Regions from separate parts of the Levilactobacillus sp. genome, predicted to be linked through region 2. Evidence: predicted binding sites of a transcription regulator. Region 2 holds the regulator's gene; each other region holds the start of a gene.
The links. The regulator HrcA, encoded in region 2, represses chaperone genes, less so after heat shock. The targets are predictions, from matches to a motif close to TTAGCACTCNNNNNNNNNGAGTGCTAA.
Positions count from the first base shown of each region.

Region 1: the regulator HrcA is predicted to act here: its motif matches at 5,397-5,423, upstream of clpP (ATP-dependent Clp endopeptidase proteolytic subunit ClpP).
Region 3: the regulator HrcA is predicted to act here: its motif matches at 9,786-9,812, upstream of LKH74_RS03020 (Hsp20/alpha crystallin family protein).

Region 1 covers NZ_JALCJA010000005.1:136,787-147,618, reverse strand. The annotation lists gene LKH74_RS09525 (phosphoglycerate kinase) at 1-115, opposite strand, end outside; gene gap (type I glyceraldehyde-3-phosphate dehydrogenase) at 285-1,295, opposite strand; gene LKH74_RS09515 (sugar-binding transcriptional regulator) at 1,364-2,392, opposite strand; tRNA gene LKH74_RS09510 (tRNA-Arg) at 2,809-2,880, opposite strand; gene LKH74_RS09505 (ECF transporter S component) at 3,011-3,610, shown strand; tRNA gene LKH74_RS09500 (tRNA-Arg) at 3,789-3,860, opposite strand; gene LKH74_RS09495 (LiaF transmembrane domain-containing protein) at 3,947-4,690, opposite strand; gene LKH74_RS09490 (LytTR family DNA-binding domain-containing protein) at 4,696-5,142, opposite strand; gene clpP (ATP-dependent Clp endopeptidase proteolytic subunit ClpP) at 5,588-6,184, shown strand; gene whiA (DNA-binding protein WhiA) at 6,353-7,291, opposite strand; gene LKH74_RS09475 (gluconeogenesis factor YvcK family protein) at 7,294-8,307, opposite strand; gene rapZ (RNase adapter RapZ) at 8,304-9,188, opposite strand; gene LKH74_RS09465 (FAD-dependent oxidoreductase) at 9,574-10,832, opposite strand, start outside.
Region 2 covers NZ_JALCJA010000001.1:348,265-359,096, forward strand. The annotation lists gene dnaJ (molecular chaperone DnaJ) at 1-513, opposite strand, end outside; gene dnaK (molecular chaperone DnaK) at 639-2,510, opposite strand; gene grpE (nucleotide exchange factor GrpE) at 2,549-3,139, opposite strand; gene hrcA (heat-inducible transcriptional repressor HrcA) at 3,160-4,197, opposite strand; gene ribF (riboflavin biosynthesis protein RibF) at 4,842-5,798, opposite strand; gene truB (tRNA pseudouridine(55) synthase TruB) at 5,821-6,732, opposite strand; gene rbfA (30S ribosome-binding factor RbfA) at 7,400-7,750, opposite strand; gene infB (translation initiation factor IF-2) at 7,770-10,190, opposite strand; gene LKH74_RS01725 (L7Ae/L30e/S12e/Gadd45 family ribosomal protein) at 10,238-10,540, opposite strand; gene rnpM (RNase P modulator RnpM) at 10,533-10,829, opposite strand.
Region 3 covers NZ_JALCJA010000002.1:37,997-48,828, reverse strand. The annotation lists gene adhE (bifunctional acetaldehyde-CoA/alcohol dehydrogenase) at 1-139, opposite strand, end outside; gene LKH74_RS03050 (glycerophosphodiester phosphodiesterase) at 549-2,342, shown strand; gene LKH74_RS03045 (DUF1836 domain-containing protein) at 2,690-3,214, opposite strand; gene LKH74_RS03040 (cation-translocating P-type ATPase) at 3,304-5,649, opposite strand; gene LKH74_RS03035 (hypothetical protein) at 5,844-6,002, shown strand; gene LKH74_RS03030 (aldo/keto reductase) at 6,102-6,950, shown strand; gene yjeM (glutamate/gamma-aminobutyrate family transporter YjeM) at 7,470-8,963, opposite strand; gene LKH74_RS03020 (Hsp20/alpha crystallin family protein) at 9,287-9,712, opposite strand; gene LKH74_RS03015 (hypothetical protein) at 10,080-10,271, opposite strand; gene LKH74_RS03010 (hypothetical protein) at 10,516-10,832, opposite strand, start outside.

The sequences.
Region 1 (10,832 bases), on a different contig from region 2:
CAACGATACGGTTATCGTTACCAATCACACCGTCTTTGATTGGGACGTTAAAGTCGACCCGCATCAGGACTTTTTTGCCCTTTAAGTCTAAATCAGAAACTGTTAATTTAGCCAATTCTGAAATCCTCCTTGAGTAATATCTATTAAAAGATTACTTTCACAATATACAGCACTTACCTTTGAATTTCAAAGGACTTATGCAAATTTTTACAAAAAACGCAGCGAAGAAATTCCTCCCTCCGCCGCGTTCGTGAGTCTATTTAAAAGCTGTTACAACTGTCGGATTAGAGAGTTGCGAAGTGCAATAACGTCCGAACCATGTTGCAAGTGAAGCCCCATTCGTTGTCGTACCAAGCAACAGTCTTGACAAGTTGGGTGTCACCGTTAGTCGTAACTTCAGTTTGGGTTGGGTCAAAGACAGAACCGTGATCGTCATCGACGATGTCTGAAGAAACGATTTCATCGGCGTTGTAACCGAAGGCTTCGTTACCTTCAGTGTGCTTCTTCATAGCGTCGTTGATTTCGTCAGCAGTAACCTTCTTGTCCAGAACAGTGACTAATTCAGTCAAAGAACCGTCAGTCAAAGGTACACGTTGTGCATGGCCTTGTAACTTACCCTTCAAGTCAGGGATAACCAAACCGATAGCCTTAGCGGCACCAGTTGAGTGAGGAATCGTGTTAACACTGGCAGTACGGTTGTTCCGCATCTTCTTGCCGCGAGGGCCATCCAAGATTTGTTGGGTAGCAGTGAAGGCATGAATCGTGGTCATCGTACCAGCCTTGATACCGAATTCCTTGTTCATGAAGTAAGCCATTGGTGCCAAGCAGTTCGTGGTGCAAGAACCAGCAGAAACGATGACATCGTCCTTGCTTAAGACATCCAAGTTAACGCCAGGAACAACCGTCGTAACGGCACCGGCTGGAGCAGATACTAATACCCGCTTAACACCAGCATCGATGTGGGCGTGAGCCTTTTCTTCGGAAGTGTAGAAACCGGTACATTCGAGGACGAAGTCAACACCGTCGTTCTTAACCCAAGGAATGTCTTGAGCCTTTGGTTCAGCGTAAACAGGGTATTCCTTACCGTCAACCACGATGCCCTTGTCCGTAGCGGAAACTTCGCCAGGGAAACGGCCATGAGTTGAGTCATACTTCAACAGGTAAGCTAACATTGAAGGTGTCGTCAAATCGTTGATGGCAACAACTTCGATGTCACTTGAGTGGAGTTCGTGAATCCGCTTGAAAGCCAAACGGCCGATACGTCCGAAACCATTAATACCAATCTTTACAGTCATACTGTGATTTCCTCCTTCAGGAAGCAAACAAAGATAATTTTTTTAAAAAGCAATACATGTTCATTGTATCACTTTTTTAAAACAAAGTCAGCAGCACCTTCATCGGTAATTAACCAAGTCTGTGCTGGCGCTAAACGCATGTAAGCCGCAATCGCAGCCCCCTTCTCGGCACCGCCAGCAACGGCGATGACTAATTGTTTAGCGGCTAAGTCGCCAATTTCCAACCCAATACGGGGGAACTTGCTGACGACGTGGCCCTGGTCATCGTAGAAATAACCAAAGGCCTCACCCACGGCGTGTGCTGCCGATAAATCGGCAATCACGTGCGGATCCATGTGGCGCCGCTCGGCCATGACAAAGGCCTGACCGATACCGTGAATGACCACGTTGCTTTGCGCAATCAGTTGTAACACTTCGTGGATCGCTGGTTCCGCAAATAACGATTTGTAGGTGGCACTGTTCAGCTGCTCCGGCACGTACAACTGCCGAAACGCGCTGTTGGTGTGTTCGGCCATGGTGGCCGCCACCGTGTTGGCCTGAATGGCCGGCGACTCACCGACCCCACCACGCGCCGGAACGAATAACAGGTCCCGGTTTGCAGCCAAGGCAGGCGTCAAGGCGTCCGCTACCGTGGCTAGCGTGTGACCGCCCATGACGGCGACCGTGCTATGACCACCAGGCATCTGGTCCATCAAGACCTGCCCGGCCGCCTGGGCCAAACCATCGAGCGAACCGTTTGCTGCGGTACTGTCCCCCGGCACAATCGTACAGTGGGCAATGCCCAAGCGTTGTGCCAGTTCACGTTCCTGCTGCTGCCGGCCGGCTAAGTCATTCATGACTGGCGTTAGGCCGCGCAGGACCCGTTGACCAGCGGCCGTGATCTGCATCCCCCGGACAGACATTTGGATAAAGCCCAAGTCTGCCAAGGCATCCGTGGTCGTCCGCACCGTGCGCTCGGAACACGCCAGCTTCGTCGCTAGCGTCCGCCGACCCACGGGCTGGAGGCGGGCAACGCCCTGCAGAACACGGAAGCGGCTGGTCAGTTTTCCGACCATCTGGGGCATAATCGCATCTACCCACTGCCAATCTTCATGCATCCTGCTTACCTCCTAGTGGGACGATAATCGACCTATGGTGGCTGATAAACGCCCACCCTGGTCAAAAAATTTAAGGCCAACCAGAGCCAACCTTTTACGATTAATAGTATAAGCCCATGCTCGCCCTTTAGCAAGTAATTCAGACCGTTAATTTATGTAAGCCCTTACAATAGAAGAAACGCAAAAATTTTGACCGCTGGCCACACCGGATTGCGTGGCCACTGGGGAGCAATCCAGTGTGGCGCGCAAAAAATCGCGAGTGGGACAGGCGATTAGACAGCAAGTATTAAGGCTACCTTTTGGCGCACGCTTCAGCTAGGTACAAGTGATACGAACGATCCGGGAGTTGTCCCAGGTGCAAAAAAATCGCCGTCACACGGTAACCCGTGGACGACGACTTTTTTGCTTTTATTTGATGCGCCCGGAGGGAATCGAACCCCCATTTCAAGAACCGGAATCTTACGTGCGATCCATTACACTACGGGCGCATAAAAATTGTTATGAACAACACCTTGACTACTATAACTGATTTTGAATAAAAATACAAGGTAGTTTGGCATTTTTCTCCCGGAATTCATGCTATAATGACGGCATTAACTTTTCCTGGAGGTTTTCGCAATGACGCGACACAAGACTTTTCGCCTGGTCGTTGACGCATTATTAATGGCGATTATTTTATTGCAAAATATCATTCCGTTTCTCGGCTACATCCCCCTCGGGCCCTTCAGCATGACCCTAATTGGTCTAACGGTCATCGTGGCTGGGACCGCCTTGGGCCCCAAGGATGGCATGGTGATTGGTGGCTTTTGGGGGCTGATCACCTTCGTTCGGGCCTTCACCTGGCCGTCTAGTCCGGTCGCCCCGCTGATCTTTACCAACCCGTTGATTTCCATCCTGCCACGCTTACTCATGGGGCTGGTAGCTGGTGGGCTATACACCTGGGGTCGTCACCGCCAGTGGTCCCAGCGCCGGGCCATGCAAGTCGCCGCGGGTTGTGCCGCGTTGGTCAACACCTTGTTAGTCCTCGGCTTGGTCTTTTTCTTCTACCAGACGCCAGCCGTGGCTACCGCGTTTGGCGCCAAGGGCAATCAAACGCTGGGCTACGTCTTGATGATTTCGCTGCTGACCAACGGGATTCCCGAACTGATCTTGGATGTGCTGGTGGCACCGCTGATTGCCCGTCCCCTGCGTAACCGCTGGGATCGGCTCAAGGCTTAGTTTTGCTTAACAACGGGTCGCCATACTATCTCAATAACAACCAGTTCAGCCTAGATGACGATCACTGTCTGGCCGGACCCGCTCACAATCTAATCACTAAACGCATGCGTTCCCGAACCTGGTGAACGCATTTTTTGGACGAAAAAAGCCGCAACCACGAACGGTTACGACCATCTGATGCGCCCGGAGGGAATCGAACCCCCATTTCAAGAACCGGAATCTTACGTGCGATCCATTACACTACGGGCGCCTATCAGCATCAGTATTTTTGAGCACCTAATTACTATACCTGATGCTGAATATAAATTCAAGGGGTCGTTGCAAATTTCTTCCTGATTAAACGTAAATCAGCGTGACCCCGCCAAAGGACACATTACCGTGAATCGAGACCCGGGGCGCCGTTGGGTCGGGCTTAGCGGTCCCCTTTTCTTCGATGGCACCAAAGCCAGTGTTGATGTTGTGGTGCACGTTCCAATGCTTGGGAATAAACAGTTCCGTTCCACCGAAGGAATCATCGATCACGATGTCGGCCCCGTCCGGATTGACCGTAACGTTGTCAAAGTAGACCTTGGCATTGCCCATGTTGACTTTGATCACGGCGCGTTTGAAATCCAGCGACTGTAGGTAGCGAATGCTGCTACTCATGTTGACGTCGACCAAAATTTCGGACTCATCTAAGTCTTGCACGTCCTCTTCTTCCCAGTCGTGGTCGTGCCACTTATGCTGATGCCAGTCCTGGCCGTTGACAATGACCCGTGGGCCGTGATGGTGCCAGCGCCACCGCGGCTTAATGATCAGCGACAGCCCCGCCGTCAGCAGGACCGCGGCCCCCAGAATCGTCCACGGTGCCAAAGCAGCGATTCCCAGCGGCTTAGCGAAGATAATCGCCAGAAAGGCCAGTGAGAAGACCATCCCGCCTGTGGCCAGGTGAATCAGACTTTCCACGAAGGCCGCCACCAAGAACATCGCCAACAACAACGTCCAAAAACCAATGTGGTAGGTGAAGATGCCCAGTTGGCTGGTAATTAAAATACCGGCCGCCAAAACCAGGAAGACACCCCAAAACCAATTTCGATACATAAGACTTACCCCTCTCGTTCTAGTGCCTCTTTAAGCGCCTTATAGTAGCGCCGCGACACGTAAAGTTGTTTGTGTGATTTCTGAAATTTGACCAAATTCCCCGTGACGGACTTGGTCAGCGATAGGATCTGGTCACGATTGAGGATGGCGGATTTGGAAGCCCGTTGGAAGGTCGTGGGCAACGCGTCGGCCAGTTCGTACAAGGGTTGCCGCGTCACGTAAACGTCGTCGGCCGTGTGGACCATGACCTGATGATCCGCCGCCTCTAGAAATAAAATGTCACCGACCACCACCTGAAAGCTTTGCCCACGCTGGCGCAACGTTAAGCGTTTTGCCGCCGTGGTCGCCGCCTCTAGTGCCGCCACCAACTGGCTCACGTCCGTATTGGCTGCCGCACGAATGGTCACGTCCGGCTCGACCGCCGTTTCATCAATTACCACGTGGACTTTCAAATCGCCACCCCCTTTCGTTGTTTTAAGTAAACCATACCCACCGCCAAAAATAAATATCGATGACGTGACTGGTCAGCTAACTGGCGTAAGCGGTCGATTAAGTTGGGTGAGCGTCCCTTCTGACCGGATGAAACGTATCCAATCACCGGATTGGCGTTGGCCGCCTGCCGTTCGCCCACTCGGGGCGTGGCACGCGGTGGCCGGGCCAGTCCCTTATTAAAAAACGCTTCCCCCTGCTCACAGCGTTCACTGACTCAGCACTCCCCCCAGTCGACTGACAGAATACGTGACGTTTGGCCAAACTCTGTTATGATGGTTTTAGTTAATCGGTTCTGGTCTAAATGGTAAGTCATATTGTTTGACCTACTTTGACCATAGCGGTACACTAACAACATGTTAGCGAAACGCTAGCCATTCAATAGTTAATAAGGGAGGCTATCTAGTCATGAATTTAGTACCAACAGTTATTGAACAATCATCCCGTGGCGAACGGGCCTATGATATCTATTCACGACTCTTAAAAGACCGGATTATTATGTTATCTGGCCCAATCGAAGATGACATGGCAAACGCCATCATTGCGCAACTGCTCTTCTTGGACGCTCAAGACTCCACTAAGGACATTTCGCTGTACATCAACTCACCAGGTGGTGTGGTTTCTTCCGGCTTGGCCATTTACGATACCATGAACTTCATCCAATCCGACGTACAAACGATTACGTTAGGGATGGCAGCTTCCATGGCCAGTGTCTTGGCTTCATCCGGGACTAAGGGCAAGCGTTTTGCATTGCCACACGCCCAAGTCATGATTCACCAACCATCCGGTGGTGCCCAAGGGCAACAAACTGAAATTGAAATTGCCGCGCGTGAAATCTTGAAGACGCGTGAATTGATCAACAAGATTTTGGCTGAAAACTCAGGTCAACCCGTTGAACGTCTGAACCAAGACACTGAACGGGACAACTACTTGAGTGCGCAAGAAGCCGTTGATTATGGTTTGATCGACCACATCATGACCAACAGTAGCGAACAAAAGAAGTAAGCCTCGCATTAAAAATAGCACCAGCCCAGCTTGGGTTGGTGTTATTTTTTGTTTAAAGCTGGGGGTAGCCATACTGCTGGTTCACCCGCACGCGCAATGAATCCCTATCTGGTCATCTCGCCTTAAAAAAACGGCGCCCAGCACCAATAGCTGAGCGTCGTTTTTGCTTTACGCCGTGGCTTCTTCACGAAGCTGTTTAGCGTAGTCATTGATTTTCCGTAAACGGTGATTGATACCGGACTTGGAAATGGGACCACCGGGAACCAGATCGCCCAATTCCTTTAGGCTCACTTCTTGGTGCGCCATCCGGGCTTCGGCGACCTCGCGCAACTTGGTTGGCAGTTGGCCTAAGCCGACCGTGGCCGCGATAAACTGAATGTTATCGATTTGTCGCGTTGAAGCGTTGGCAACCTTATCCAGGTTGGCGTTTTCACAGTTCACCAGCCGGTTGACTGAGTTACGCATGTCGCGCATGATGCGGACGTCTTCGAACCGCAACATGGCCGTGGTAGCGCCAATCAAGGACAAGAAGTCGGCAATCTTTTCTGCCCCCTTCAAGTACGTGATGTAGCCACTCCGGCGCACGATGGTCCGGGCGTTTAGGTCGTAGCGATTCATCATTTCCGCAATCATCTGGTTATGCTCCTCGTATAGGGAGTAAATTTCCAAGTGGTAGCGGCTGGTTTCGGGATTGTTGACGGACCCGCCGGCCAAAAAGGCCCCCCGCAAATAGGAACGAACCCGCATGTCATCGTTTAAGATCTCAGCCGGGACAGATTCCAACAGCTGCATCCCGTCAAAGATGCCCAGGTCGGATAAGACTTCCGTCACACCAGTCTTGACCCGCACAATGTACAGGTTATTTTTCTTGAGTTTCATCTTGCGCCGCACCAACAATTCACTTTCCAAATCGTAGAATTGCTTGAGCAACTGGTACATCCGCCGGGCAATTGCCGGATTTTCCGTCTGCACGTTCAAGACGAAGTGATGATTGGCCAACCCTAAGGCGCCGTTCATCCGAATCAAGGCAACCAATTCCGCCTTGGCATTATCCCGATGAACTTCCAGGGTGGTTAATTCTTTTTTGACTTCACTGGCATATGACACCGTTAAGGCCTCCGTTTCATCCGATAACGTGGCTGCCCAATCAGGTTCAAGAGTTCATGCACGACCTCTTGCCCGTTGTGGAACGCCCCGTTATCACGTAATTGTAAAAAGTCGGTCGAAATGACCCGGCACCCCTGATTTCGGAGTCCCTGAAAGTCATGTCGCACCGGTTGAGACATTTCGTCCCAGCGTTGGTAATCAATGTATTGGTCGGGCACCTTGCGCGTGTTGACCAAGACCGTATCAATAAAGTTCGTGTTTAAGTGCTGATTCAACACGCGCACGTGATCAGCGTCGGTGAAGTTTTCCGTTTCACCCTTTTGCGTCATGATATTGCAGATGTACACGACCTCCGCCGTCGTCTCCTTGACCGCTTTGCCGACGCTTTCAATCATCAGATTGGGCAGGATGCTGGTAAATAAGCTCCCCGGTCCCAAGACGATTTGGTCGGCGTTCATGATGGCGTCGATCACCGGTTGAACGGCTTGTGGCTGCTGGTGATGGTCACTGGTTTCGACCCACACCCGTTTGATCAGCTTGTGGGCGGCCGTGATTTCCGACTCGCCACTCAGGGTACTGCCATCCGCAAATTGCGCGTGCAACTCCAACGGTTCATCGGCCGCCGGATAAATGTGGCCGTTGACCCGCATCAGCTGCGACAACTCTTGAACCGCATCAAAAATACCGCCCTTCATTTCCGACAAGGCGGCAATGATCAGATTGCCAATCGCGTGACCCGCAAAGAAATCATCCGTCGTTTCAAACCGGTACTGGAACAAGTCTTTATAAATGTCTGGGACTTCCGCCAGCGCCACCATGACGTTGCGAATATCACCAGGCGGCACCACGTTAACGTAATGCCGAATGATGCCGGAAGAGCCCCCGTCATCAGCAACCGTGACCACCGCCGTAATATCGACGTCTTGGTCGCGCAAGTTACGTAAGATGACCGGGAGTCCGGTGCCACCGCCAATGACCACGATTTTCGGGCGGCGGCTATTATTTAGCTCTCTCATGATCGATTGGCAGACTCCTTTCGCTTGTTGATGTCACGATGGGTCACGTGGACCGGATAACTGTCCCCCAGGGCCTTGCCGAGGCGTTGCGTGAGCGCGACCGAACGGTGTTGACCGCCGGTACAGCCGATGGCAATCGTCAGACTCGACTTGCCCTCTTTTTTGTAGCCAGGCACGATGGTCTGTAGCAGGCCTAAAAATTGTTGGTAGAACTCTTCGGTCTGCGGTTGCTTCATCACGTAATCGTAGACGGGTTGGTCCAAACCGGTTTGTTCCCGCAACTCTGGCAAGTAGTACGGGTTCGGTAAGAACCGCACGTCCATCACGATGTCGGCATCGATGGGCAGACCGTACTTAAACCCAAAGGACATGACCTCGATATGAAAGGAATTTGTCGTTTCCGTTTCGTAGTTGTGGAAAATCTCTTCTCGCAACTTCCGCGGACTGAGATTGGTGGTATCGATCACCAATTGCGCCGCTTGACGAATCGGTGACAGCAATTTCCGTTCCCGTTGAATCCCTTCCATCACCCGACCGTTGCGGGCCAGCGGATGGGAACGCCGCGTCTCTTTGTACCGTGACACCAATTCTTCGTCAGAGGCATCCAAGAACAGTACCTGAGCATTCATGGTACCGTGGACCGCCACGTCATTCAGCATCCGCACGATTTCATCGTAAAAGGCCCGCGAACGCAGGTCAATCACGAGGGCGATCTTGGTCAGCTTACCGGACTCGCGGACCAGGTCCCAAAATTTTGGCAGCAGCGAAGGCGGCATATTATCAATACAAAAGTAGCCTAAATCTTCAAAACTTTGCATGGCGACCGTCTTACCGGCACCACTCATCCCGGTAATGATCACCAGCCGAATATCTTCAGTCATGGCTCTCCTCTGCTCCTTTCGAAAACAATCTTTAAGCAGTATAACACACCGGGTGTTTCTTTTCCTAACAATTCTCTTAAATTTAGTCAATTTTGGTCGGTTTGACCGTTAAATTTGCTCACTGAGGCTTCTAGACCTTCGGCGTTACCGGATGGCAGTGGGGTTGACGGTGAACGGACACCGGCAATTTGTTAAGAAATCCTAAAGATTGCCGTCAAGCGCTCACCAATGATCAGCGAATTTCGTTGGTACCTATGACGGGGCATTTCTCAACACCCCAGATTGCTGCTGGCCCCGGCGCACCCAATTTTTATGAGCGCCAATCCAAGTCAAAGAACAGCCTTGATCCGCAACTTCTGTTACTCTACCGCGCCATTAGATTGCCCTAGTCATCCAGCACCTCATCCGGACGGACCGTTTGGTACAGGGCAAAACCGCCATCCAGGTTGACCACATCGAAGCCGTGTTGCTTTAAGATGCGTTCGGCCACGTAGCTCCGGTGCCCACTTTGACAGCTGACGATGTACGGTTGCTGGGGATCGAGTTCACTGAGCCGGTCGCGTAACTGGTCCAGCGGGATGTTGATGGCCATGGGAAACCGGCCAGCTGCTAATTCCGTGGGATTGCGCACATCTAAGAGTTGCCGTCCCGCCACTTCAGCGGCTTTCAATTCGTGCCACTGGCGGTTGTCAGAGAGCCCATCCATGATGTTTTGCGCCATCTCCCCCACCAAATTCACGGGATCCTTGGCTGAACCAAATGGCGGCGCATAACTCAATTCCAATTCTGGCAAATCTGCGACGGTCAGGTGACCCTTGATGGCGGTCGCCAACACGTCGATGCGTTTGTCGACGCCGTGCCCCACCGCCTGGGCACCGTAAAGCTCCCCGGATTGCGGGTTAAACAGCAGTTTTAGCAGCAAGGATTGCGCCCCTGGAAAGTAATCGGCGTGGTCACTGCCGCGGTAATGGGCCGCCTTATAGGGCAGCTGTTGGGCCTGTAAGGCGGCCTCATTTAACCCCGTCATGGTAGCCGCCGTATCAAAGACGCGCACAATGGCGGTCCCCACACTGCCGCGGTTGTGATGCGGCAAGCCAATGAGATTATCGGCGACTTGTCGCCCTTGCCGATTGGCGGGTGAGGCCAGGGAAATCAGCGCTGGTTGTCCACTGACCTGATTACGAACCACGATGGCATCCCCCACGGCATAGACGTCCGGCGCGCTGGTTTGATACGTCTCATCCACTTCAATGCCACCGCGCAAGCCCAGGTGAATGCCGCTGGTTGCCAAAAAGTCTGTCGCTGGCCGGACACCCACGGCTAAGACGATTTGGTCCGTTTGAACTTGCGTCTCGTCGGCTAAGACTAACGTTCGACCATTATCGCGGACGCTAGCCACAGCCTGCCCTGTGATGACCCGCACCCCCTGTTGCGTCAAGGTGTGTTGGATGCCCGCCGCCATTTCTTCATCCAGTGGCGGCAAGACGTGGCTTGCCTGTTCCACGATTGTGACGGTTAACCCCCGCCGGCGCAAGGCCTCCGCCATTTCTAGGCTGATGAAGCCACCGCCGACCAGTGTCACGGTCCGGGCCCCCGTCGTGCTTAATTTCGCCATCAAGCGGTCCAAATCCGGAATGTTGCGCA
Region 2 (10,832 bases):
ACACTGGTGACAGGTGACTGGTGACGTCCCTGGCTTGGCGCCATTACCGCCACAGGTGTGGCATTGGGCCTCGCGGTTGTACTTGATCTTGGTCTTCTTCCCAAAGATGGCCTCTTCAAACTTCAAGTCCATCTGGTACTGAAGATCCCGACCTGGCCGAGGGGCGTTGGGGTTGCGTTGACCGCCACCGCCACCAAAGAATTGGTTGAAGATGTCGTCGAAGCCACCGCCGCCACCAAAGCCGCCGAAACCGCCCTGTTGACCGCCGCCAAAGCCACCGAAGCCGCCTTGAGCACCGTCTGCGGAACCATACTGGTCATAGTTGGCCCGTTTCTGTTCATCGCCCAACACATCGTAGGCGTCCTGCACGGCCTTGAATTTCTCCGCCGCGTCCGGTGCCTTGTTTAAGTCTGGGTGATACTTCTTTGATAATTTCCGATAGGCCTTTTTGATTTCTGCTTGACTGGCATCTTTTGCGACGCCTAGTACGCCATATAAGTCCGTTTCCGCCATCTTTTTCCTCCCAATCAAACCCGATATTTTTCGCTACTAGTAAGAATAGCATACTCGAAACAAAAAGCCAAAGCCCCAGGGACTCTGACTTCTTGTCTACACTCTCTTAAAGTGAAACGGGGCAATTACTTGTTATCGTCGTCGTGAACTTCGTGGAAGTCCCCATCAACGGTGTCGCCGTCTTTGCCATCGCTCTTAGCGTCGCCGCTAGCTTGGCCAGCAGCACCATCAGCACCGCCCTGAGCTTGTTGCGCTTGTTGGGCTTGTTGATACAACTTGACAGAGAGGTCTTGGATGATCTTATTCAAGTCATCCTTCTTGCTCTTCATGTCGTCCAGGTTGTTGGCTTCTTGGGCCTTCTTCAGGGCGTCACGTGCATCTTCGGCCTTCTTGATTTCGTCGTCAGAGACCTTCCCCTTAACGTCTTTCAACGTCTTGTCGGTCTGGAAGAGTAATTGGTCGACTTCGTTCTTGGTGTCGACTTCTTCCTTACGCTTCTTGTCGGCAGCTTCGTTTTCCTTAGCTTCCTTCATCATCTTGTCGACTTCTTCATCGGACAGGCCGTCGGAACTCTTGATGGTGATCTTTTGTTCCTTGTTGGTGCCCATGTCCTTAGCAGAAACGTTAACGATACCGTTCTTATCGATATCAAACGTTACTTGGATTTGAGGAACCCCACGAGGTGCGGCTGGAATGTCAGCGAGTTGGAAGTTACCCAACGTCTTGTTGTCAGCAGCCATTGGCCGTTCACCTTGTAAGACGTGGATATCAACGGCTGGTTGGTTATCCGCAGCGGTTGAGAAGACTTGCGATTTGCTGGTAGGAATCGTGGTGTTGCGGTCGATCAGCTTGGTGAAGACCCCACCCATGGTTTCGATCCCTAAGGACAATGGCGTCACATCCAGTAAGACAACGTCCTTGACGTCACCGGTGATGACCCCACCTTGAACGGCGGCACCTAAGGCAACGGCTTCATCAGGGTTGATGGAGTGGTTAGGTTCCTTACCAGTCCACTTTTGAACGGCTTCTTGCACGGCTGGGATCCGCGTTGACCCACCGTTTAAGATAACAACGTCAACGTCGCTAGCTTGTAAGTCAGCATCCTTCAACGCATTTTCAACGGGGATCCGGGTCTTTTCAACCAGGTCAGCCGTCAATTCGTTGAACTTCGCCCGCGTCAAGCTCTTTTCCAAGTGCAGTGGGCCATTGTCGCCGGCAGAAATAAATGGCAAGCTGATTTGTGCTTCGGTAACCCCAGAGAGGTCCTTCTTAGCCTTTTCAGCAGCGTCCTTTAACCGTTGAACGGCCATCTTATCCTTAGATAAGTCAACGCCATTTTCGTCCTTGAATCCGGCGATCAACCAGTCCATGATCTTTTGGTCAAAGTCATCCCCACCTAAATGGGTATCCCCGTTAGTTGACAGCACGTCGAAGACCCCGTCACCTAAGTCCAGGATGGAGACATCAAAGGTCCCACCACCCAGGTCATAGACCATGACTTTTTCATCTTTGTCTTGCTTGTCCAAGCCATAAGCCAAGGCTGCGGCCGTTGGTTCGTTGATGATCCGTTCAACGTTCAAGCCGGCAATCTTCCCAGCATCCTTAGTAGCTTGCCGTTGGGCATCGTTGAAGTAAGCTGGCACCGTGATGACGGCTTTGTCAACCGTGTCACCAATGTAGTCTTCAGCAAACGACTTCAAGTGTTGCAAGATCATTGCGGAAACTTGTTCTGGCGTGTAATCCTTGCCATCGATGGTTTCCTTGAAGCCAGCTTCACCCATGTGACTCTTGATGGATGAAATCGTGTTTGGGTTGGTGATTGCTTGGCGCTTGGCCACTTCACCGACCTGGGTTTCACCGTCTTTAAACGCAACAACGGATGGTGTCGTCCGGGCACCTTCCTTGTTCGCAATAATCTTTGGCGTACTGCCTTCGAGAACGGCAACGGCTGAGTTGGTCGTCCCTAAGTCAATCCCGATAATCTTGTTACTTGCCATCAAAAATTCCCTCTTTTTTTAGTTTTTTATTTATAAATTTATTGCGCCACGACAACCATGGCAGGCCGGAGAACCCGGTCCTTGAGCTGGTAGCCCTTTTGGAGCACGTTGACCACCGTTTCAGCCGTTTGGCCGTCAGAAACGGGAACCGACTGAACCGCTTGGTGCAAGGTTGGGTCAAACTTCTGACCCAGCGCGGCAATTTCCGTCACGTGATTACGCTTCAACGCATCTTCCATGTGATCGTAGGTCATCTGCACACCCTTTTTGATCTGCTTACTGGTCTCGTCGGTCGCATCGACCGCTAAGGCCCGCTCCAGGTTATCGATCACGGGGAGCACGTCCTTAGCGAGTTGCTGACCATCGTACTTGATGAGCGCGGCCTGTTCTTTTTGGTAACGGGTCTGCATGTTTTGCACTTCCGCTTCGGCACGCAGGTACTTGTCCTCAAAGTCGTCAGCCTTCTTTTGAACGGCAGCTAAAGCCTCTGCCGTGACCGTTGGCTTGGGCTTGTCAGCGGGCTTTGCGTCCGCCGGTGTGGCTTGCTCAGTCTTGTCTGGGTCTTGCTTTGTAGTGGCGGCCTTTGCCGCAGTTTCATCATCAGTGGATGGTTGTTGCTTGTCAGCCACGATAAAAAACCTCCCTTTCTTTACTCGTCGTAGAACCGATAGTAATCTAACAGTTTCTTCGCGAGCTCTTCACGAAACGCACCGACAATTCCCAACATCCGTGAATACGGCATGCGGGTCGGCCCTAAAATGGCGATCATACCCTTACCATGCTGGTTCACGTCGTAGGTGGCGGTGATCAGGCTGAAGTTTCTCAAGGCATCGTTGGTCATTTCATTACCGATTTGCACGGAAATGTTGTCCCGCGGTTGCCCCAAGACGTTGGCGATATCATCGGTCTTGTCGATCAATGAATACAGCGACTTCAGTGAATCAACATCGCTATCCTGCGAGAAGTTCAATAGATTCAAGCGACCACCAACGTAAAACCGCTCTTGGGCGGCTCGCGTCAAAACGTCGCCGAAAATATCCAGAAAACCTTCCGGACTCTGCAGGTAGTTGGCAATCTTCATCGGAATGTCCGCCTGCAGCTTTTGAACCACTTCTGGTAGCGTCAACCCGACCAACTGATCATTGATCAGCCGAACGACGGCCTCTAATTGATCGCCGGTAACGGACTCACTCACGTCAAAGGTCTGGTTCTCCACATCACCACTATCGGTGACGAGGATGGCCATCACTTGCCGCTTACCGAGTGGGACCAACCGGAACCCACTGAGCCGACTATCCTTTAATTCCGGCTTCAACGTAAACGCGGTGTAACTCGTCAGGTTAGACAAAATCGTGGCCGATTGCGAAATAATTTCGTCAATCTTGTGGAAATCGCCGCCTAACGAGGATTGAATCACGTCAATATCATTGGGTCGTAGCGGATCGGGTTTTACCAAATGGTCAACGTAATACCGGTACCCTTCAACCGAAGGAATCCGACCGGAAGAGGAATGGGTCTTTTTGATCAGGCCCTGTTCTTCCAACGCCGCCATTTCATTACGAATTGTCGCTGAGCTTACGTGGATGGGTAACTGCTTGGCTAATGCCTTGGACCCCACCGGCACACCAGTGTTGGTAAAGTCGCGGACAACGGCTCGCAGAATCATCATTTGTCTTTCTGAAAGCATCACAATCACCCCTTTTTTAGCACTCAAACAACACAAGTGCTAAGTCACATATATAATGTAGCAAAACCGGGTTTTGAAGTCAAGAAATCTGGTAGAATTTTTAGCAATCGTTGGCATTAAGTGCTAATTTTTTAGAATTCGCTTAGAATACAGCGTTTTCAGTGGCGCTTGTGGCAACTGACCGCCTTATCGGGTGCGAGGAATTGCCACTTCATCAATGCTCCCTGCTCAATACTCTCTACCGATTAATCGTCACTCATCGGCATTTGTCAGCGTGGTCGATTCGAAACCCGCAAAAAAGACTTAGCCACCCCGTAACGAGTTGGCTAAGTCCTTTACCTAATTTATGACTGAAGGTTGAACCTAAAATTAACACGCTGATTGCCATAATGACGGTATTCTGACACCTAAAATCGGCGGAACCAGTTGCCTGTTGGCGCACGTTTCAGCTACGAGGCCACTTTGAGACGTGTTCTTCGGCTCAAAGCGAGACGGCGAGACCGCCCTTTGGCGCGACCCGCCCCAGCGTTCCAACCCCTATTTGGCGAACGGTAGGCGGCCAGCTCACATTGTGAGGCTGAAATCGCCTATTTTTGATGCTATGGGTTGCACGATCACAATCGTTTCAATTGATAACCTTCAGTTTACGATTCACGCGTGGCGACCTGTTGGAAATAGGCCCGCGTGTCCGCTTCGTCTTGTTTTAACTGGGCGACTAGGCCGTTGGCGTCGGCGAATTTGACCTCACCGCGTAACCGGTGGTGCCACTCGACTTCGACCGGCTCGCCGTACAGGTTGCCCTGGAAGTCCAGGAGGTTCATTTCGACCGTGATGGGCCGGTCATCCCCAAAGGTCACGTTGCGGCCCACAGAGACCATCCCAGGGTACCAGATGGCCCCGACCTTCAACCGGGCCGTGTAAATGCCAATACCTGGGATCCATTCGTCTTGCGGTGCCATCACGTTGGCCGTGGGGTAGCCGATAGTCCGCCCCCGGGCCTCGCCATGCACCACCAGGCCGGTCGAGCGATACGTGTACCCCAGTAATTGATTCACCAGGTCCACGTCCCCGGCGCGCATGGCTGTCCGAATCCGCGTGGAGCTGACCTTTTCGTCGCCGCTGGCTTCTTCGGGCACCGTGACCACGTCAAAGCGCCCCTGGGCGTACTCAGGGAGGTGCGCCATGTTGGCCACGTCCTTCTTGCCATAGGTGTGGTCAAATCCGGCCACGGCCGCCACCGTGTGGAACGCCACCAAATAATGGTCGACGAATTCCTGCGGCGTCTGGGCCGCAAACTCACCGGTGTAGTTGACCAGAAAGACCCGGTCGACTCCCAACCGGTCCAGCTGTTGGAGCTTACGGTTGATGGGACTCAAATACTTTTGGTCGTCTGCTTGTAGTGGCCGATAGACCAACGCGGGATGGTGATCATAGGTCAAGACCGCCAGTTTAACGCCCTTGGCTTGCGCGAGCGCCTTGGCGCGGTTGATCACGGCTTGATGCCCGCGATGAACGCCATCGAAAAAGCCCATGGCCAAGACCACTGGCTCATCGGGAATTTGCCGTGCATCTAACGGGTGGTGTATGTGAATAACTTCCATTGGAAATTCCTCTTCTCAAAACTTAGTTCACCGCAAACATTTTTAGCGGCTTATATTGTTGCTTTTCTTCGGACCACTGGTACAGGCACTTGGTCGCTCCCTGATAGGTCAAGGCGACTTCCGGGGCCGTGGCCCCATCGAGCTCGGCGGCCGTCAAGAAGACGCCATTTTTAACCAGCTGCCAAACGCGGTCGCTCAACGCCACGTGTGGATACGCCGTTAGGGCATAATCGATGGGCCGCAAAATGGTCGTCAGGTCCTCGGCGGCCATGGCGGCTGCGACCTGATCCAACGTCACCGTTTGGTCCAGTGTGAACCCGCCGCTTTGTTGGCGGGTCAATGACGCCATGACAGCCGGCACACCCAATAGCCGACCCAAATCGACCGCTAACGTCCGCACGTAAGTCCCCTTCGAGCAGCCCACTTCAAAGGCCACCGTTTGGGTCCCGGCATCGGCGTCAAATGTCCCGGCATCTTGCAAGGTAAAGTGGTCGACCGTCACCGTTCTGGTCGGACGTTCCACCGTTTCCCCGGCGCGGGCGTACTCGTACAGCTTACGCCCCCGCACCTTGACGGCGGAATACATCGGCGGTGTCTGTTGGATGGTCCCGGTCAATTGAGCCGTCCCCGCCGTCAGTTCCGCCAACGTAAAGGGCCGTGTCAACGCCTGCCGTTCCACAACGTCACCGTCTAGGTCCTCCGTGGTCGTCGCCAGTCCCAGGGTCACGGTACCGCGATACACCTTGCCAGAAGCCATGAGGTACGGCACGACCTTGGTCGCCGAGCCAATGCAAATGGGCAATACGCCATCGACACTGGGGTCGAGCGTCCCACTGTGGCCGACCTTTTTGGTGTGCAGAATGTGGCGCAGTTTGGCCACGCAATCAAAGCTGGTGAGGCCGCGTTCTTTGTATAAAGGGATAATCCCGTCCATTCCGGTTCCTCCGTTCTTACTTGTGAACTCGTTTCTTTTTAGGTCAATTGCATAGTTAAACCAGTGCTTGCGGCTGCCAGAGATTCCGCTTGCTATGGGGGACACCTCCAGCCCGCCTTGCAGTAACAGTGGTGTTTTGACATCTAAAATTAGTGAAACCAGATGCCTGCGTCAACCAGGATTCCGCCTGCTCTGGGGAACACCTCCAGCCTGAGGAGCGGGCTTCCGGTTCGCTTGAAAGTCTGGCAAAGCCGGCCAGTCTCTCAAGTCGTCCCGCGCTGTAGGCTGAGAAAAAACCTCAGCCAACACCGCCGACCCAGATGGGGCCATCCCTGGCTGCCTCCGGCAAATTGACGGCTATCGGCAACACTGTGTTAATGAAAGACTAACCGTCAATGCAGCGACTACCTGGGGTTAAGACGCCTGTTACTGGCAAGTACTACCTTAGCCGGCCAGTTCGCATTGTGAGACTGAAACCGACTATTTTTGACGTCATGACGCACACGACGACAGTAGTTCCAGCTGACTTTCGTCTTTCACCCTTCAGCTGTCATCGCACAGAATAGCCTATATTTTACCACAGACTAACGGGATGTGACTAATCTTGCCGCCAAGCTGACCCAAAAAAGGTGCTGGCCATCGCTGACCAACACCTCGCCTACCCCGATTACTCGCGGTGGTGTAATTCATTTAACAGTTCATCGATGTGGCTACCGTAGCGCACTGAGGAATCTTGTTCAAACGTCAATTCTGGCGTCTTGTAGATGCTCAGGCGAGAACCCAGTTCGGAACGGATCAGGCCTGTCGCCTTGTCCAATCCTTGTTGGGTCTTTTCTGCGGATGACGCCTTATCGGATAAGATACTGTAGTAAATCGTTGCCTGTTGTAAGTCACCGGTAACTTCTACCCCAGTAACGGTCACGCCCTCGACCCGTGGATCGCGGACCCGTTTGAGGAGAATATCCGTAACTTCCCGTTGGATTTCTTGTTCCAACCGGCCAACTCGATATTGTGCCATGACAGTTGCCTCCGATTATTTATTTAACGGGAACTTCCTTCATCACGTAGGCTTCGATCACGTCGCCTACCTTGATGTCGTTATAGTTCTCGATAGTTAACCCTAATTCATAACCCATCTTAACTTGCTTGACGTCGTCCTTGAAACGCTTCAAGCTACCTAACTTACCTTCGTAAATGACCACGCCGTCACGAATTAAGCGCACGTCGCTGTCAGCGGTCACGTAGCCTTCGGTAACCATCCCACCGACGATTGTCCCGACCTTAGAAGCATGGAAGATATCCTTCACTTCGATTTGGCCAATGACTTGTTCTTCGTAGGTCGGTTCCAGCATCCCCTTCATCGCCGTTTCGATTTCATCGATGGCGTTGTAGATGACGTTGTGCAGCCGAATGTCGACCTTGTCGCTGTCGGCTTGGGCCCGTGCTTGTGGCGTTGGCCGCACGTTGAACCCGATGATGATGGCATCTGAAGCTTCCGCTAAGGTGACATCACTTTCGTTAATGGCCCCTACGGCAGAGTGAATGATGTTGACCCGGACACCGGAAACATCGATCTTCTTCAGACTCCCAGCTAAGGCTTCAACGGAACCTTGAACGTCAGCCTTGATGATGACGTCAACTTCCTTCATTTCGCCTTCCTTAAGGGAATCAAACAGGTTGTCCAACGTGACGTGGCTGGTGTTGCGGCGTTCCTTGACCAAGGCTTCCTTGGCCCGTTCTTCACCGGCAGCCCGCGCCGTCTTTTCATCATTGAAGACCACGAACCGGTCCCCGGCTTCTGGCACGTCGTTTAACCCCGTAATCTCAACAGGCGTTGATGGCACGGCGTCCTTGATGCGCCGACCACGTTCGTTGACCATCGTCCGGACCCGCCCAAAGGTGTTGCCGACAACGATTGGGTCACCGACATGTAAGGTCCCTTGTTGAACCAACAGCGTGGCAACGGAACCCTTACCTTGATCCAAACGGGCTTCGATGACACTCCCGGCACCGTTTTGTTCAGGGTTGGCCTTTAATTCCAGCACTTCGGCTTGTAACAAGATCATGTCGAGCAATTCGTCGATGTTCTTGCCAAACTTCGCGGAGATTTCAACGAAGATGGTGTCACCACCCCAGTCTTCAGGAATCAATTCGTATTCCGTCAACTGTTCCATCACGTGGTTCGGGTTAGCGCCCGGCTTATCGATCTTGTTGACCGCCACGATGATTGGCGTACCAGCAGCCTTGGCATGGTGAATGGCTTCGATGGTCTGTGGCATGACCCCATCGTCGGCCGCAACCACCAGCACGGTGATGTCGGTGATTTCCGCACCACGCGCCCGCATTTCGGTAAAGGCCGCGTGTCCTGGGGTATCCAAGAAGGTGATCAGCTTGTCATTGTAGTGGACTTGGTAAGCCCCAATGGCTTGCGTGATCCCCCCGGCTTCACCCTCGGTAATGTGTGAATGCCGCAAGTGGTCCAGCAAGGTCGTCTTCCCGTGGTCAACGTGCCCCATGATCGTGACGACGGGAGCCCGTGAAACTTGGTGATCCTTGTTGGCCATTTCCGCGTCGAAGGCCTTATCGATATCGGAAACGTCGACTTCAACCTTTTCCTTGGCTTGGATGCCGTAGTCGTCGGCCAGAATTTCAATCGTATCCTTATCCAGGGATTGGTTTTGGTTGACCATGACGCCCAACATGAAGAGCTTCTTCACGATTTCAGCTGAAGAACGGTGTAAGATCTTGGCCAGGTCTTGGGCGTTCATACCATCACTATAGACTAAGACTTCTGGTAAAGCCTTGTTCTTCCGTTCTGGCGCACCCTTGTGCTGGTTCGTGTCTTTAATCCGTTGATTCTTCTTGTAACGATTATTATTGTTGTTATTACGGCGGCGGTTATTGCGGTTGTTCCGGTTATTCCGGCTCCCACGACTGTTGCCATTGTTGCTACCACGCCGGCCGTTACTATTGTTTGTATTATTATTCAAGCTTCCACCAAATCTGCCGGTGCCGGAATTGTGTTGTTCACGATGACTTCCAGCCTGGCTGTTATTTTTATTGTTGTTACGGTGATTCTGATTACTGCCCCCATTACCATTGTTATGGTTCCGGTTACCATTGGCAGTTTGCTGCTGCCGATGGCTATCATTTCCAGCATGGTTCTGCTGCTGATTGCGACCGGCAGTGGTCTGTGACTGACCCGTCTCCCGCTTGTGCGTGGTGGCGTGGTCCGTTTGGTTACCGGTTCGAGCCGGCCGAGCCGCTTGCACCTTTTCGGGGTGCGACTGGGTCTTCCCGTGGGACTGAAAAGCAGCCCGTAACTGACGTTCTTCGTTCTCGCCGAGCGTTGACATGTGGTTTTTCACCGGAAAGCCCTTTTCAGCGGCCTTGTCGATGATCTGTTTACTGGAGACGTTAATTTCTTTGGCGAGTTCATAGATTCGCTTCTTCCCCATATCTTCACACTCCTTCATATTCTACCGATCACGAGAACGTCAGGTGGCTACTCAAGTAATTGTTGTAACTTCCGGACAAATCCCGGATCAGTAATTGCAATGACCGTGCGCGCCGACCCGATGGCCGTGCTCAGCTGGTCTTTGGTAAATGATTCATTCAATGGCACGTCATAGCTCGCTGTCTTATCGCGGAATTGCTTTTGGCTACTCTTACCGGCATCACTGGCTAAAAATACCAGTCGTGCCGTGTGATCCCGCACAGCGGCTAGGACAAAGGATTCACCGGTGACCAGTTTACCTGCTCGCCGCGCCAATCCTAATAATTGTAAAGCGCGCTCGAAATTAGTCATTGTCAAATAATTCCCGCCGCGCTTGTTGATGATCAACGTACGCAATCAAATCGTCGTAAAATTGGTCATCGATCTTGACACCAAAGGCGTGGTCAAAGGTCCGTTCCTTCTTGGCCTTTTGGGCAATGGCGACATCCAAACTAATGTATGCGCCCCGACCGGACTGCTTACCGGTCGGATCAATGCTGACCTCTTGCGCTTGGTTCCGGACGACCCGGACCAATTGCTTCTTCGGTGCCATTTCCCCAGTCACAATATCCTTGCGCATGGGGATCTTCCGTTGTTTCATGGA
Region 3 (10,832 bases), on a different contig from region 2:
CGACCTTGGCTTGGTCAAAGCTGTCCATCGCGCACAGGGCGTCGTGAGCCTTGGCGGTTAAGCGGTCGATCATTTGATCAACAGTTTCATTGTTTTCTTGTTTTTTAGTAGTAGTTTTCTCTTTCACGTCTTTTAACATGGTTATGCCTCCATTTTTGAAAACATCTTTGTTAACTTCTTCACGAGATATATCATATCATGATTTCAAAATTACGCAAGACATTTTTGTTAAAAATATCACAATTAATTTATCCAGCTTACTAGCCCTGATTTAGCAAGGCTTACAGCCGTTTTAAATGTAAGCGCATACACCTCGGCAAAAATAAATTACCGGTTCTTCTATCTGTGAATAAAATCACTACCGAACTGTTTTGTTTTCATAACTATCCGTAGTCTTTTCAAAATACGCCCCCCATCTCACCGGCGAACACGCCCCGCCACAGTTCTCAGGTAGCCGGCCCGTGATTGTGCTAAAGTAGAAGGTAAATACATTATCGAAAGTGCCGGTAACCACTGGGACTTTCACTCGTCGAGAGGAGTTGAGAACTGTGCAAGCTTGGCGGTTCTGGCGGGAAGCGACCCGTCATTTTTTCCAACACTGGGGGAGCTACGTGACACTGGTCTTCGTGACCAATCTGGCCATTAGTTATTTGGCGGTGCCGGCCTTGACTTGGCTGACGTCCGCTTTGATGGACTGGCAACACGTCCCTTACGTGTCCTACACCAACATTGGCGCCATTGCGCTCCAGCATCCCTTGGCCATCATCGGCCTGGTGCTGATCTTACTGGTGGTCGTCACCCTGATCTATTGGCAATTTGCCTACTTATTACTGGGGATCATTAACATTCGTAACGGGCGCCCGGAATCCACCCGGTCCCTCTTGGCCGACACGGTCCGGAGCATTGCCGGCGCCTCCCCCAGCACCTTTTTATTTTTCATCGGCTACTTCATCGTCATCATCCCGTTTGGGAGTGAGCTGTTCACCACGCCCCTGCTCAACAAGGCCAAGATTCCCGCCTTTATCGTGAGTTATCTCATGGACAACCCGCTGTGGGCCGCGCTGCTGGCGGTCGGCTACGTGGTGGCAGCCTACATCGGCATTCGCCTGATTGCGGTCTTACCGCTGATGATGCTCGACCACTACCACAGTCGCGAGGCCATTCGCCTGAGCTGGCAACGAACCCGCCACAATTTCTGTAACTACCTGAGTAAAATTCTATTGACGCTAGCTTTGATCAGCGCCACCGTCTTTGTCATCTACGCCGCCCTCTACATTGGCCAGGTGTTGTTTGATAAAACGCACGTGGCTCTGGTCGCGGCGACCGCCAACCTCTTCTTGATGGAGGTCATTACGGAATTTATCGTGTGCTACGCGACGGTGCTGTTCATGATGATCATCTTGAGCAGTCACGACCGTCACCAGCGGACCCCGTTGTCGCTGTTTAGCTTCAGAGAACCCGCCAAGACCAAGTTGCGGACCCGCCTGTTGATTGTCAGTGGGCTGGCCGTCATTAGTGCCACGCTGGTCGGCTTCAACCTCATCTACTTAAACGGCCTGGCCATGACCAAACCGCTGACGATTGCCCACCGCGGCGTCGACCATGGCAATGGCGTCCAAAACACGATTCCCGCCATGATCAAGACCAGCCGCGAGAAACCCGACTTCGTGGAAATGGACGTCCGCATGACCAAGGATCACCAATTTGTCGTGATGCACGATGCCAATCTGAAGGCGCTGGCTGGCTTGAAACGGTCCGTGGCCAAGATGACGCTCAAGCAGCTGACTAAAGTGACCGTCACGGAAAACGGCTACCAGGCCAAAATTCCCAGCTTTAACCAGTATCTGAACACGGCTATCCGCCACCATCAACGTCTCCTGATTGAGATCAAGACGGGCGGTGCCGATACGCCGGATCTCTCGGAACGCTTCTACCGGCAATTTGGCCAGCGCATCCTGGCCCACCACGAGCAGATTCATACACTCAGTTATAAAATCATGAATCAATTGAAGACTGAGCACCCCGACCTGTTCGTCAGCTACATCATGCCCTATAACCTGACGTTCCCGCACACCCGGGCCAACGCCTACACCATGGAATCCACCACGCTTAACGATTCCTTCATCGACCAGGCCAACCGCCAGCATAAGAAGGTTTATGCCTGGGACATCGACACCATCACCAACCTGGATCAGATGATGTTCTTGGGCGCCAACGGGGTCATCACCAACAACTTGTCGGTGATTCAACAAGAAATCAAGGAAAACACGGATCATCCCAGCTACGCCAACTTATTGTTGACGCTGATGAATGATTTGTCCTTGGAGTCGCAAACCCAATAATGCCGCATACTGAAGGTTGAAAGACGGCAATCAGCACGGTAATTTTAGGTTCAACCTTCAGCTGTACACAAAAACGACTGTTGACACAGGTTTCGGCCTGGTCGGCAGTCGTTTTTATCTTTAAATCTGTAGGTTGAAAGTCTAAAATTGGCTAGAATCACTCGAGCCTGGGACAAAACCTACCAGGCTCATTCGCGTGACCTTTACATAGCTGAAACGTGCGCCAAAAGGCAGCCGGTTCCGCTTAAAACTGCTAACCAAACAATCCAAACCTAGGATTATTCGGTTAGCAGCCTTAATGCTCGCCGGCTAATCGCCTTTGGTCTCACTCTCACACGCTTTTTCCATTATTTCTTTTCAATTTTGCGAATCGGCCGCTTGATCAAGTGCAACAACTTTTCCGATTGTAAGCGCGCCACCACGGCATCGACGGCGACTTGCATCAGCTTTTCGTTCAAGTCCTTGGCCGCGGGTTGGACCTGGTCTTCACCCAAGTGGTGGAGCCGATCTTCCAGGCGGTCGATGAAGTTATCATAGGCCTGCTTGGGATAGTCACCCGCCGTGATTTGGTCGATTCCTGAGCGGACCGTATCCGTTTGGAACATGGGCTTCAGGAGGCTGATCATTAAAATATCGGTCAGCTGCATGGTCTGATACTTCTTCTTCACCGGTGCCAAGATGACGTTATGCTTCACGTAATTGTTAATCATCGCCGGCGTAATCATGTCAACGCCCAGCGGCCCCAGCACGTCGTTGATCAGCGCCGTTACCTGGTCCATGTACAGGTCAAACTTCGGTAAATCATCCCACCGGGGCAACTTGACGCCGTGCATCTGGTGTTCCCAACGGGTGTATTGATTAAAATCAGCCATGTCTTTTCCCTACCCTTCCGTTTCTAGGTCCAATTATAGCATATAATCTAGTCTCAATGACTAGCTAAAGCTCAATTTTGGCAATTCATCTAGCGCCAATGAATCTTGCTTAAAATCCGGTGGCCCAAGACGTCTTGGACCAGGATAAAGACCGGAACCACGCTCACCATCAGCGGCAAGTAGAGCAAGGCCAAGCGCCAATTTAGCAGGCTGACCAGCGAAAAGATGGGGCCAAAGAAGATGAAGATGATGGCAAATAACCCGGCCATCAACGCCACTAACCCGACTTTGAAGCGATTCAGCGGCCGAGCCACCATGACCAGGGCGTTGAGACTGATCAGGCCGGTCATCAAGACGCTCAGCGTTGAGGTCGTCGCAAAACTTAGATGAAATTGCGTGCCAATCCCCATGATGACCAGGATGTAGCCGACCACGCAGACGGCGGCCGGCGCGGCAATTTCCATGACTTGTTTCATAAAACGACCGGTAATCCGCGCATAGTTGGGCTGCAGGGCCAAGAAGAACGTGGGAATACCCACCATCAAAGACGAGATGGGCGTCAGTTGAATCGGTTCAAAGGGATAGCTGCGACTCATGAAGATAAAGATCAGCGTCAAGGCTACGGAATACATGGTCTTGATCAAGAAGAGCGAGGCCACCCGCTCGATGTTGTTAATAACCCGACGACCTTCATTTAAGACGTTGATCATGGCGTCAAAATTCGAGTTCACTAAGACGAAATCCGCCAGACTCTTGGTGGCTTCACTCCCCGAGGCCATGGCGATGCTACAATCGGCCTGGCGTAACGCCAACAGGTCGTTGACCCCGTCACCGGTCATGGCGACCGTGTGTCCCGCCGCTTGGTAGGCCTTGATCAGCGACTCCTTTTGTTGCGGCGTCACCCGGCCGAAGACGTTGTAGTCCGCCACCAGCTGGGCGTAGTCCGGGCTCGGGCCCACCTGACTCATGTCGACCAGTTGTTGGGCACCGGCGATGTCGGCACGTGCGGCGATGCTGGCGACCGTCACCGGATTGTCCCCGGAAATGACCTTCAAGGCCACGTCTTGATTGGCAAAATAACCAAAGGTATCCTTAGCCCGCGGCCGGAGTTCATCGGTAATGAGGACCAGACCAATAGCCTGCGGGTCAGTCGGCCGGGGCGTCGCTAAATCGGCTGCCGTGGCGAGCACCAGGACCCGGTACCCCTGCGCGGCCAGCGTTTGAATGCGCTGCTGAAGCGCGGTCGGGACGGTCTCGAAGATAAACTCGGGTGCCCCCATGAGGGTGGCCTGTCCTGCCAAGACAGCCCCGCTCCATTTACGACCGGAAGAAAACGGCAAGACTTGCCCGGCTTGAACGGCCGGCGTGCCCAAGGCGGCTTGAATGGCTTGTGCCGTTTCGTTGTCATCCCCGGTCGCGGCGACTAATTGGGCTAGCTGCGTTTGTGCGGCCTGCTGGGTAACGGCGCCGAGCGGTTCCACCCGGTCCAACTGGAGCTGGCCGTTGGTGATGGTCCCCGTCTTATCCAGGCACAACACGTCGACCCGGGCCAACGCCTCGATGGCCGGCAATTCCCGCACCAATACGTGATGCCGCCCCAGGGTAAGCGCCCCGGCCGCCAGGGCCACCGACGTCAGTAATACCAAGCCTTCCGGAATCATCCCGACCATCGAAGCCACGGTGCCCAGAATAGCGCGCGTTTGACTCTGCCCCCGCAACATGGCGGAAATGAACAATGCGGCTCCCAGTGGGATGATGGCAAACGTCAAGACCTTGATAATTCGATTAATAATCGTGAGCAATTGGCTGGCGCTGCGGCGGTCTTTCTTGGCCGAATAGGCCAGTTGTTTGACAAAACTGCCGTGGCCGACCGTGGTCGCCTGAACCAAGGCCCGACCGCCAAGAATGACACTACCGGAGACCAGGTCATCCCCGGTCTGTTTACTGATTGGCGTGGATTCCCCGGTAATCTGGGACTCGTCGACTTCGAGCCCCGCGGTATCGCGAATGCGGCCGTCCACCGGCAACTGATCGCCACGGCCAAGTTCCAGGATGTCGTCTTGCACGATGGCATCCTGATGATAGGCCGCCACCTGGCCGTCACGTAAGACATTGATTTTGCCTTCCGACAACAGGGCCAGCTTATCGACCTGGCGTTTCGAGCGAATTTCTTGGAAAATGCCAATCCCCGTGTTGACCACGACGACCCCCAAGAAAAGTAAATTTTTATAACTCCCGGTAAACAGCACCAAGGCCCCTAAGAGCACGTTGATTAAGTTAAATAGCGTTAATAAATTATCCCGAAAAATTTGTTGGACACTGCGAGTCAGCGGGGGCAAGGGGTCATTCTGTTGACCGGCCGCCACCCGCTGGGCCACCTCTGCGGCCGTTAAGCCTAAATCTAACGGTGTCTCTTCCCGTTTTGTTGTGGTCATTTTCCCGTAGCCTCCTTCACGTTTGTTTACCCCTTTATTGTACTAGAAAACCCCACCGATTAGCGCTTATTTCGTTGGCTTTTGCGTAATCCTTTACGGAATCGCAACCAAATTTGCCGCCGTCTACCGCCCCCTGTCGCCGCGAGAAGACTATACTGGAATTGGTAACAAACTATTCAAGGGGAGGGTTTATTTTGAACCATAAATCTACAGCAGTTATTTTATTTATTCTCTACGTGATTTTGCTGGGATGCATGTTGACCCACCAAGATATGTTGGCAATGTGGCTGATGACCTTTGGGATGCTGATTGAGGCTAGCGTCAACCTGTACGACCAATTCAAGCGGCGGTAAGCGTTGTCATTTCCGTGATTTTAGCTTAAGATTAGAAGTATTATGTGTGGTGACGCACACGAAATGACTGACGGTATCTGCCGTCAAGGAGGAAATTTAATGGCACCTACCAAAATCACCAAGACTATCAAGCTCGCGGACGGTAATCGCATGCCGGTCATGGGCTTTGGGACGTACAAAATCGGCGACCAAGAAACTATGAACACCGCAATCGACGCGGCTTGGAACGCCGGATATCGGATGTTTGACACCGCCATGTTGTACCGCAACGAAGACATCCTGGGCCCCGCGATCCAACAGCTGGGCTTACCCCGTGAAGGCCTGTTTTTGACCAGCAAGGTCGCCGAGGTCGTTCAAGGGTATGACCGGACCATGAAGGCCGTCGAAGGCTCGTTGAAGCGGCTCCAAACAGACTACTTGGACCTGCTGCTGGTTCACTGGCCCGTTCGTGAATACTTCTTTGACACCTGGAAGGCCATGGAACAACTCAAGGCCGATGGCAAGGTCCGGTCGATTGGGGTCTCCAACTACACCATTTCTCACCTGGAACTGCTCGCTACGCAGGCCAAGGAAATGCCCGTCGTTAACCAGGTTGAATACCACCCCTACTTAAACCAACAGGCGCTGTTCGACTACGACCAGGAGAAAAATATCGTGACGGAGGCCTGGAGTCCCTTGGGTCGCCGCGCCGTATTGGACAACCCCATGTTAATGAAGATTGCCAAACACCATCAGAAATCCGTCGCCCAAATCGTCTTGCGCTGGGAACTCCAACACGAGCTGGTCACGATTCCCAAGTCCACGCATCCCGACCGTATCAAGGAAAACGCCGAGATCTTTGACTTTGACTTAGACGTCGACGAAATGACTATGATCGACATCCTCAACCGCAACGAGCGGACGGGGAACGAACCGGAAATCGTTTACGAAACCGGTAAGCAATACTAAGCGCGCTGGACTGGGCAACACGATGAGAGCTGGCCGCCTGCCGTTCGTCAACTATGGGTTGGAACGCGGTGGGCGGACCAGCCGAGCCAAAGGACGGTCTCGGCCTCGCTTTGAGCCGATAACCCGCGTCTCAAAGACGCCAGTTGCCTAAGCGGTATGAATCGCACCGCTAAGGCAACTCCCACGGCTGAACCCATATTTGACGAACTCTCGGCTACGATTGTGGTTGTCAGCGGCGACTAGTGTTGTCCCCCCTATCATCAACTATTAATACCAGCAGTGATTTAAAAAGCGCAACCGACTTGCCCTCTCAGCGAGTCGGTTGCGTTTTCTAGTAGTAGTCGGTTAAATAACTGGCCTGTGACGTTTCCCGTCAACTAGCACTCTGGGGGTTACGTCACAAGCGACCCAGTAAAACACTCCCCGATGGCGAAGACTTCCGATTTCACCACTCATCATCAAAAAAGCCACCAACTTGCATTTCAGCAGGTCAGTGGCTTTTTGATGACTCACGGTTAATTAATCATTCGCATGCTTGCGTTGGCGAATATCATACCAGATGATTCCCATGACCCCGAACAGGATTGGGCCGACCAGCATCCAAATCGTGCTTTGGACGTCGCCGTTTTCCAAGATAGGTTGGACCAGCGTGAAGGTGTTGGCGCCCAAGACCACGATGAAGACGACCCAGCTGATGATGGTCGTCCAGGTTGGGGACTTGTAGACCTCAAAGGGCTTCATGATGTCGCGGTTGTGCTTGAATTTGGGAAAGGCGTAGACCAAGAACAGGTATGGCAGCGTCATGGAGACGTTGGCCATCAAGGTCAAGATGTTGTAGAAGGCCGAGGCATCCGTCGAGGCAAAGGATGCCAGCAGGATGATCACGATGACCACCGCACATTGTAACATCATGGCGTAGCTCGGCATGTCGTTGGCATTGAGCTTGGTGAACTTCTTCGGCCACATGGATTTGGGTGTCCCCATGATCAACGTCTTCAGTGGTGAATACGTTAACGTGAAGAAGGCCCCCGAGTAGGCCAGGAACATGCCCAGACCAGTATAACGGGCGAACCACAGGCCGATTGTGGTGCTCGTCGCAGCACTCAGGCCGAGCGACTCACCCAAGACATCCCCGAGATTGCGCATCATGACATAACTGATATTCCCCATGTTGGTCGTCGGGTCGGACAGGACCTTTTGCCAGTTCGTACTGATCCCCCAGCACAGAATCCCAATGGCATAGCCCAGCGTGATGACGATAGCCGAGATGACAATGGCCTTGGGGAAGGTCTTTTCCGGATTCTTGGTCTTATCGACCATCCCCCCGAGGACTTCCAGGCCTCCGTAAGCAAAGATGGCAAACACGGCAAAGCTCATGATGCCCATCGGTTGCTGGTAATTGGGGTGTGGTGAGTGCAAGAAGGTGTTCAGCGGTTGGGCAAATTCACCGTGACGCAAGGCCAAGACGATACCGGAAATGACCAGCAGGATGGCGTTTAAGCTCATGACAGCTAATCCCCCCAGGCTGGTGATGCGTACGATGCCCTTGACCCCTTTGATGGAGACCCAGGTCACCAAGATCATCCACAGACACGACAGAATCCCAATGACCTGCGTGGCGTTCATTCCGGCAAAGGCGAAGTTCTGCGTTTGGTCACGGCCAAAGAAGGTCGTGGTAAACGGAATCCAGACCTTGGCAGAGGTGGAGACCAGCCAGATGATGTAGGACGCAAACCACATGAAGGTCCCAATAAAGGCAAACCGCGGTCCGACACTGCGGTCCAGCCACTGGTACATCCCGCTCCCCTCGTCAGACTTAATCGCGGCCCCGTATTCGGCCATCATTAAGGCAAACGGAATAAAGAACAGCACTGCGGCGGCTAAGTAAAATAGAATCGAAGAGTAACCCATCAAGAAATAGGCTACCGTACTGTTGGCAAAGCCAAAGACGGTCGTAAAGATCATCATGACTAAGGCCATTAAGGTGATTTTATTGTTATTATTATCAGCCATTATTTTCTCTCCAATATTTTCAAACTGCCCGATTGTAGGCGCTTTAATTAGTTTACATGAGCGACCATACAATCCGCTGGCATTTCAATAATAGCTGGGTAAATTTTTCGTGTGATAACTGGATGTTTTCTAATGCGGTGGGGGCTGGCAAATAGTTCCCCCTTGTAAATGGCTCGGCCAAAAACGAGCCCTCTCTCTTAGCAGGCCACTTCTATCTTGGCTTCCGTTTAGGGGTTAGCCATTGAACGCTGCTAACAGCTAACCAACGACAAAAAAGCGTCCCCGCCATTGCCAGCGAGGACGCTTTTTGATTTACGAATCGATTAGTCGATACTAATGTGATGGTTGTCTTCAACCTCAGTTTGCTTTGGCAACGTCAAGGTCAAGACGCCTTCATCATACTTGGCTTCAACCTTCTTCAAGTCAATGCTTGGCAGGTAGAAGGAACGCGCAACATTTTGGCTGCTACGTTCTTGACGGAGAACCCGGCCATCGTCATCCTTCGTGGCTTGCTTAACTTCGGACTTCCCAGAAATCCGCAGCGTGTCGTCACGATAATCGACGTGGATGTCTTCTTTCTTGAAGCCAGGCATTTCAGCCGTAACCACGTAGTCTTTATCGTGTTCAACCACATCAGTCTTCATGGAGCCATCGCCGCTAAACATGTCGCGTCCCAGGTTACCCACTTCATTAAAGAAATTCATTGGATCAAAGAAATCAAAGTTCCGGTTCATAACATCGTTAGTCATAATCAATAACCCCTTTCTGTCTTCCTTGTTTACATTTTCTATAATAGTCAGTATTGGTCAGAATTGCAAGTAATTAGCACTCGACTAACAGGAGTGCTAAATTCCTGCCATAAACACCGCCAATTCGGTGTTTATGTAAATGCATTGTAGGACCTGTCGACAGAAAGGTCAATTATTTTGTTTAAAGGTCAAAGAAAAACTAGTCGATTTGTGGCTGCTTAGCTCCCGGTTGACACAAATTAAAAGAGCTTGCCACGCTGGCAAACCCTTCTGCTGTCACTCTTTAAATTAACGAGAATACCCCGACAACAATCTTAATCCTAAAATAGCTTTGACCTTCACAGAATTCGAATTATACACAAATGGCTTATAGCTTGTCTGATTCTGAAGAACTTATTGCAATTTTTAGGTTGTAAACAAATACTCCTGTGAGCAGTACAGCACCAACTACACCGAACATTTGATTGATGCTAAACATCGGTGAATCAAACACAGCAAAAACTGCCATGCTAATTAAAAAGCCTAGAACAACTAGTCTTGGAGCCGAACCTTCATCCATAATAATTTTCCTCCCCAAATTGTTTTGTTCACGGTCATAATACTACTAGTATCTTTTTAATGCTACTAAATAAATCATCCCAAAAATAATTTGTGATTTCCTAAACATCTATCTACTATAAAAACTATAAAATGTTCATAAAAAGCCAAGATAACTAAACGCCCTATAAAAAACTTTATTGAGATTTAAAAAACATTTCACATTTAAAAAGCGCAGCCAGGTTATCCCAGCTACGCTCCTTCATTTAATAACGATAATAATAACTGGTTTGACCCTTACCCGGTCCCATTGGTGGCAGGTAGCATCGCAAAGCCGTTTTTCCGTGATGCTTCAGCTTTTTCCAGTAAGGCCACTGATCCGAGTAACTTTGGCCCACGTAATAACCCCATTTTCCTTTGGAAATCGACAGGTCACTGTACCATGGTGAGGTGCCAACGCGTTTGGCAACCTTAAACGTCTTGCCAGATAAGCGATGCCATTTACGCTGGCCCGCATTCTTCGTTTTCCACTGCCATTTGGTAAAAATCACCTTGTCGTAGCCGTGCTTTTGCGAATTGTAAC